Desulfurobacterium sp. TC5-1: one gene and its partner. The main gene of each other region encodes a partner of the protein of the gene in region 2 in a complex. Links are inferred from orthologs where the notes say so. Each region holds a gene or a part of one and is shown on either strand. Other genes may lie near its edges. The genes, in order: rpsG and tig.

Region 1 (3,313 bases), on a different replicon or contig from region 2:
ATCAACATTGAACTCTCTCTTAAGTCTGTCAACGATAATCTCAAGGTGAAGTTCACCCATACCGGAGATTATCGTCTGTCCTGTTTCGTGATCTGTTGAAACTCTGAAAGATGGGTCTTCCTTAGCAAGCTTTTGAAGAGCAATTGAGAGTTTTTCCTGGTCTGCCTTTGTTTTTGGCTCAACAGCAACAGATATAACAGGTTCTGGGAACTCCATAGCCTCAAGGATAATTGGATGATCTGGATCGCAGAGTGTATCACCTGTATAGGTCTCTCTTAAACCAACGGCTGCAGCGATATCACCGGCACCAAGCACCGGAATTTCTTCCCTTTTGTTTGCATGCATACGGAGAATTCTTGCAAGTCTTTCTTTCTTACCTCTTGTTGCGTTGTATACGTAAGAACCGGACTCCATTAAACCAGAGTAAACCCTGATAAATGTTAGCTGACCAACATAAGGGTCTGTAAGGATCTTAAACGCAAGTGCTGAGAACGGCTCATCGTATGATGCGTGTCTCTCTTCTTCTTCACCTGTATTAGGATTAATCCCCTTAATAGGAGGAACATCAAGAGGTGAAGGGAGATAATCAACTACTGCATCAAGAAGAGGCTGAACACCTTTGTTTTTGAAAGCGGAACCGCAGAGCATCGGGAAAAACTTAATTTCAAGAGTACCTTTTCTAATTGCAGCCTTTATCTCCTCAGGTGATATCTCTTCACCTTCAAGGTACTTCATCATTATTTCTTCATCTACATCAGCAAGAGCCTCAAGAAGCTTTTCTCTGTACTCTTCTGCTATATCAACTAAATCTTCAGGAATCTCTTCTTCATGATACTTGGCACCAAGAGTCTCCTCTTCCCATATAATCGCCTTCATTGTTACAAGATCAACAACACCTTTAAAGTTCTCTTCAGCGCCAACAGGTATTTGAAGAGGAACTGGTTTGGCTCCAAGCTTCTCTTCAACATCATTAACAACCTGGAAGAAGTCAGCACCGATTCTGTCCATCTTGTTTACGAAGATAATCCTTGGAACCTTATATTTATCTGCCTGTCTCCATACAGTTTCTGTCTGAGGCTGAACACCACCAACAGAACAGAGAATTGTAACGGCACCGTCAAGAACCCTCAAAGAACGCTCAACCTCAATTGTAAAATCAACGTGTCCCGGTGTGTCAACGATGTTAATCCTGTGATTTCTCCAGAAGCAGGTTGTTGTAGCGGAGGTAATGGTAATACCTCTTTCCTTTTCCTGCTCCATCCAGTCCATCTCAGCGGCGCCTTCGTGAACTTCACCAATCTTATGAATCCTTCCTGTATAGTAAAGGATACGCTCGGTCGTTGTTGTCTTTCCAGCGTCAATGTGGGCGATAATTCCTATGTTCCTTACTTTATCAAGAGGAACTTTAATATTCTTTGCAGCCTTACTCACAACGGCCTCCATTAATTCGTTTGATCTTTAAAAATTACCACCTGTAGTGTGCAAATGCCTTGTTAGCTTCTGCCATTCTGTGGGTGTCTTCTCTCTTCTTGAACGCACCACCTTTCTGGTTGTAAGCATCAATAAGCTCATTTGCAAGTCTGTTAACCATTCCGCGCTCAGAACGAGCACGTGCAGCGTCCACGATCCACTTAAGTGCAAGGTGAATCTGTCTTTCTGGTCTTACTTCCATAGGTACCTGATATGTGGCACCACCAACACGGCGTGGACGTACTTCCATAATAGGTTTTACGTTTTCTACTGCTTTGTGAAATACGGCAAGAGGATCTTCTCCAAGCTTTTCCTTGATAATGTCAAAAGCGCCGTAAACTATCTTTTCAGCCACGCTCTTTTTCCCATCCTTCATAACCTTGTTGATAAGCTTTGCCACAAGCTTATCACCGTAAACAGGGTCAGGAATTATTTCTCTTGGTGGAACTGGTCCTTTCCTTGGCATGCCTTTCCTCTCCTAAAAATTATTTTTTCTCTTTTGGTCTCTTTGTCCCGTACTTAGACCTTGACTGTCTTCTCCCCTCAACGCCAGCAGCGTCAAGAGCACCACGAATAATCTTATAACGAACACCTGGAAGGTCTTTTGTTCTTCCACCCCTTACAAGAACAACTGAGTGCTCCTGAAGGTTGTGACCGATACCCGGAATGTAAGCAGTTACTTCTATTCCGTTTGAGAGCCTTACCCTTGCAACTTTACGAAGAGCTGAGTTAGGCTTCTTGGGCGTGGTGGTAAATACCCTTACACAAACGCCCCTCTTCTGGGGATTACCCTGAAGCGCGGGTGCCTTTGAGCGTTTAATTTTCTTTTCACGCCCCTTTCTCACAAGCTGATTAATTGTGGGCATACTATCTCCTCCTATATAGTTTGGCGCTTGAATATAAGCAAATAGAACACCAATTGTCAAGGGATACTATCCCGCTGAAAATTTATTAAATCATCTGTAAATTTTCAACGGCACAAAGATTCAATTAGATCTTTCCACTTCTTTCCGGTTTCTTCTATAGAATACTTTTTTGCTGTTTCCACCGCTCTATTAGCAATCACTTCATATTCTTTTCTACCAAGCACAACTGCTCTTTTCATAGCCCCTGCCAAACCATCAACATCTTCTATCGGTGACGCAAAACCGTTTACTCCATCCTTTAAATATTCCCCAATTCCTCCAGCAAGGGTTGAAATGACAACCTTTCCAGAAGCCATGGCCTGCAGAAGTGCCCCGGCTATTCCTTCAGAACGAGATGAAAGAACAAAAAAATCGGCCGCCTGTAGAATCTTTTCTACATCTGTCCTGAAACCAGCATGAACAACCTTTCCTTCCAGCCCAAAGTCTTTCACCATCCTTTTTGCATCTTCCGAATCGGTATTGTGTCCAACAAGCATCAATTTCCAGTTTTGTCCCGCAACCTTTGAAAATGCCTTCAGCAGTATGTCCTGACCCTTCCTATAAGGAAGCCAGTTTGCAACGTTAACAAACAATTTTTCATCTTCCGATATTCCAAACACCTCTCTTACAGCTAATCTATACTCATCTGAAGGGTAAAAACGTGAAAGATCTATTCCACTCTCTATAACATGAAGCCTATCTGGAAAAAAGTTTTTCTCCCTCAATGCCTTAGCTACATCCTTTGAAACAACAACAATCGCATCGGCAAGATTGTATTTTAACTTTGCAGAAAAGAAGGACGGAATAAAACCAGAACGTCTCATAGCAACAAGCTTTGGACGCTTTCTCAAAAATCTCCAGAAAGGAAGGATAAAATTAAACGCACTTGAAGAATTTGGAACAACAACATCGTAATTTCCTTCCGCTATTATCTTATA
Region 2 (3,125 bases):
ACATAGACACGCAGGGGGCTTTGCAGGTAAAGAAAAATTATCCGGAAGCGGTTCTGATATTCATACTTCCACCATCCCTAAAAGAACTTGAACGGAGACTGAGAAGCAGAGGAACGGAAGATGAGGAAACAATTGAAAAGAGGTTACTAATAGCAAGAAGGGAATTAAGTCTTGCAACCAGATATGACTACATCATAATAAATGATAGGCTTCAAGAGGCTTTTGAAAAGCTTAAATCAATTGTAACTGCTGAAAGGTGGAAAACCCAAAGAGTAAAAGAGCACTTTTCCGAACTCATAAATGACAGAGAGATGCTCCAGCTGCTAAATACTTAATAACCGTTAGCGTGGCGGTACTAAAAGTTCTTTACGAACGTAGATAACTGTTGTTGTGTATTTTAGATACGGCTGTTTCAGAATAATAATCGTATTTCCATCTATAAACCTCACATACTTCGTTCCAACCACTGGAAGGTGAGAATAAATCACTTTATACTTTGAAACAAGTTGCCTGTAAAGAGAATCAAAATATGTTCGAGGATAAATCATTATTACTGACATTAGTAGCGACTTTTTATTAAAAATTGCCGTTACTTTTTCAATATACCTCAAACCGGTACTTTTAGGATTAATCTCATAAACATCTACATCCATACCCGGTAAAGGTTTCTCCTTTACCATCTCATATTTACTTGCCATTTGAGAATAAGATGCCTTCCCAAGTTCAAAACCAAGAGGCTTAGGATCCGCAAACGATGGAGCTACAAAAGTAAAAACCAGGAAAAGTGCCACACAGATAACTTTCATTCTTTCTCCTTATAACGGTTAAAAATAACCTTATAAACTATATTCAAAATAATACCAATCGGTTAAGAAATTTTCAACAGCTTATCTTTTTATCCCCCTGCCATTTAATATCAAGAACATTTGCTGTCATTGAATATAGCGCTGCATTAGAAATTTAGCAAACAAAATCATTAAGAAAAACTTAAACAAAAATAAAAACCCCCTGCAATGCAGGGGGTAAAACAACTTTCCAAACGTTAATTTTTATTATTCCTTACTTTCCGCGTCAGCCTCTACTTCTTTAATTTCAGCAAGCTCAATAAGTTTATCGAGAGCCTTTTGCCTTAAAACATCCTGCCTTACCATAGGAAGAAGCCCTCTCTCTTCAAGAGATTGCCTTGCTAAAACAGTATCACCGCCAAAAGCCATATCCGCAAGTCTTTCTATCTCTTTTTCAACATCTTCATCTGTAACCTCTATTCCTTCAAGCTCTGCAATCTTCTCAAGGAGGAGTTTAACCTTTACCGTCTTCTCTGCAGTAGGCTTAACCATCTCTGCTATTGTTTGTGGTGAAATCTGCTTAACATCAACCCCAAACTGCGCAAGCCTCATTATCTGATTCTCAGCCTGGGCCTGTATTTCCATCTTAAGTAAAGACACGGGAACAGGGATATCCACCTTCTTAAGAAGTTCTTCAACTATCTTATCTTCAACCTCTTCCTGCTGCCTGTCCGCTTCAGCTTTTTCAAGATCTTCTCTTATCTTTTTCTTGAGGTCCTCAACAGATTCAGCACCAAACTTTTTGGCAAACTCATCGTTAAGCTCAGGAAGGTTCTTCGCCTTTACAGAAAGAACTTTGAACTTAAGCGTAACATCTTTTCCTGCAGCATCTCCATACTTTTCATCTTCTGCAGCTCTAAAGGAAACTTCACCTTCATCACCTCTCTTTTTACCTACAATTGCCTCATCAACTTCAGGCCAGAGCTGATTTTCTCCAGTAACAGCAACAACGTTACCGCTCTTCTCTTCACCATCAATAATCGCCGTGTATTCAAGCTCTACAAGATCACCTTTTTCTACAGGTCTGTCAACCTCTTCAAATTTAGCCTCTCTGTTTAAAAGAGATTCTACAACCTTCTCAACATCTTTATCAGTTATCTTTCTTACAGTTTTTGTAACCTTCACTCCTTTATAATCTTCAGGCTTAATATCAATTTCCGGTTTAACTTCGAAAACAACAACACAATTTAGAGTGTTCTTCTTATCATCAAAGTTCAGCTCCTCTATTAGAGGTTCCGATATTACAGTTAAACCTGCATCCTTTATCGCACTGTCAAGCTCTTCTGGAACAAGAGCTCTTACAAGATTTTCTTCTATAAGATCCTTATACTGCTTCTTTATTATGTTTACCGGTGCCTTCCCGGGTCTAAAACCGGGAATCTTGGCACTCTTCCTTATCTCCTTGCAGATCTCATTTACTTCCTTCTCAACTTTCTCAGGCTCAAAAGAAATTTTAGCCTCGTAAACAACTCCCTCTCTCTTGTTCAACGTGCAAGCCATTTATAGTTCCTCCTTAGGATTTTCTTCTAACTCTTCCGGCAACTTTCAAAGGTAAACTCCACACCTTAGTAAAGGCAGCTCCGGCCTTGTGATCAAAAGCATCTTTCGGACTATATGTTGCTAAGTCTTCAAGATACATAGACTTCTCTGCACTTCTTCCGACAACGGTGGCATTACCTTTGAAAAGCTTAAATCTAACTTTACCGGTAATAAGCTTAGCTATATTGTTATTAAATGCATCAAGGGATTCCCTCAACGTTGTGAACCACAATCCGTTGTAAACAACTTCTGCGTAAGGATGTTTGATGTGAGTAATCTTATAGTGATATGTGAATCTGTCAAGAACGATACTCTCAAGCTCATCATAAGCCCTTATAAGCATAAGACCGGCAGGTGATTCGTAAACTTCCCTCGTTTTAATTCCCACCAGTCTGTTCTCAACCATATCAATTCTTCCGAAACCGTGCCTACCGGCAATCTCGTTTAAATCCCATATAAGCTTCCACAGCTCAGAATAAACTTTTCCGTTAAGTGCAACAGGCGTTCCCTCCTTAAACTCAATCTCAACATACTCAGGCTCGTCAGGTGCCTTAAGTGGTGAAGTCGTAAGAACGAAAGCATCTTCAGGGGGTTCTGTCTCAAGGTCTTCAAGGGGACCCGACTCTATCGCAACACCCCATAGGTTTCTGTCGTAAGAATAGGGTTTTTCCTTAGTGGCTACAACGGGAATTCCATGCTTTGCAGCGTACTCAATCTCTTCATCCCTTGATTTAAACTCCC

What was found.
Region 1: the proteins of tig (region 2) and rpsG are in contact, whole or in part, in a crystal structure (PDB 3GTY), measured with the Thermotoga maritima proteins. The link is inferred for Desulfurobacterium sp. TC5-1 from one-to-one orthologs. Residues at the interface, in WP_004081061.1 of Thermotoga maritima: Glu122, Val124, Val129, Leu130, Tyr133, Glu188, Gly259, Ile262, Tyr263, Glu266, Ser270, Glu273, Gln274, Glu277, Arg308, Gln311, Ile312, Ser315, Tyr316, Glu325, Arg329, Arg336, Leu363, Phe366, Trp367, Arg373, Leu377, Arg381, Leu384, Glu387; in WP_004081843.1 of Thermotoga maritima: Lys34, Lys52, Lys55, Glu59, Arg62, Gln63, Glu66, Asn67, Lys69, Val71, Arg95, Ala109, Lys110, Lys111, Gly112, Arg113, Pro114, Glu117, Glu121, Ile124, Ala125, Tyr127, Asn128, Asn129, Thr130, Gly131, Lys135, Asp139, Arg142, Met143.

The regions. Positions count from the first base shown.
Region 1 is NZ_ATXC01000001.1:1,261,739-1,265,051, forward strand. What follows is about bases 202-3,192. They hold rpsG (30S ribosomal protein S7), read right to left. Parts: upstream 1,937-3,192; coding sequence 1,466-1,936; downstream 202-1,465. Other genes in these bases: fusA (elongation factor G), read right to left, coding at 202-1,431; rpsL (30S ribosomal protein S12), read right to left, coding at 1,956-2,336; H153_RS0106630 (glycosyltransferase), read right to left, coding at 2,441-3,192. Outside these bases: more of fusA, read right to left, coding at 1-201; more of H153_RS0106630, read right to left, coding at 3,193-3,313.
Region 2 is NZ_ATXC01000002.1:4,569-7,693, forward strand. Bases 200-3,002 are described here. They hold tig (trigger factor), read right to left. Parts: upstream 2,346-3,002; coding sequence 1,053-2,345; downstream 200-1,052. Other genes in these bases: gmk (guanylate kinase), read left to right, coding at 200-335; H153_RS0107615 (hypothetical protein), read right to left, coding at 342-806; H153_RS0107625 (argininosuccinate synthase), read right to left, coding at 2,359-3,002. In the rest of the region: more of gmk, read left to right, coding at 1-199; more of H153_RS0107625, read right to left, coding at 3,003-3,125. UniProt on the Bacillus subtilis protein: Involved in protein export. Acts as a chaperone by maintaining the newly synthesized protein in an open conformation. Functions as a peptidyl-prolyl cis-trans isomerase.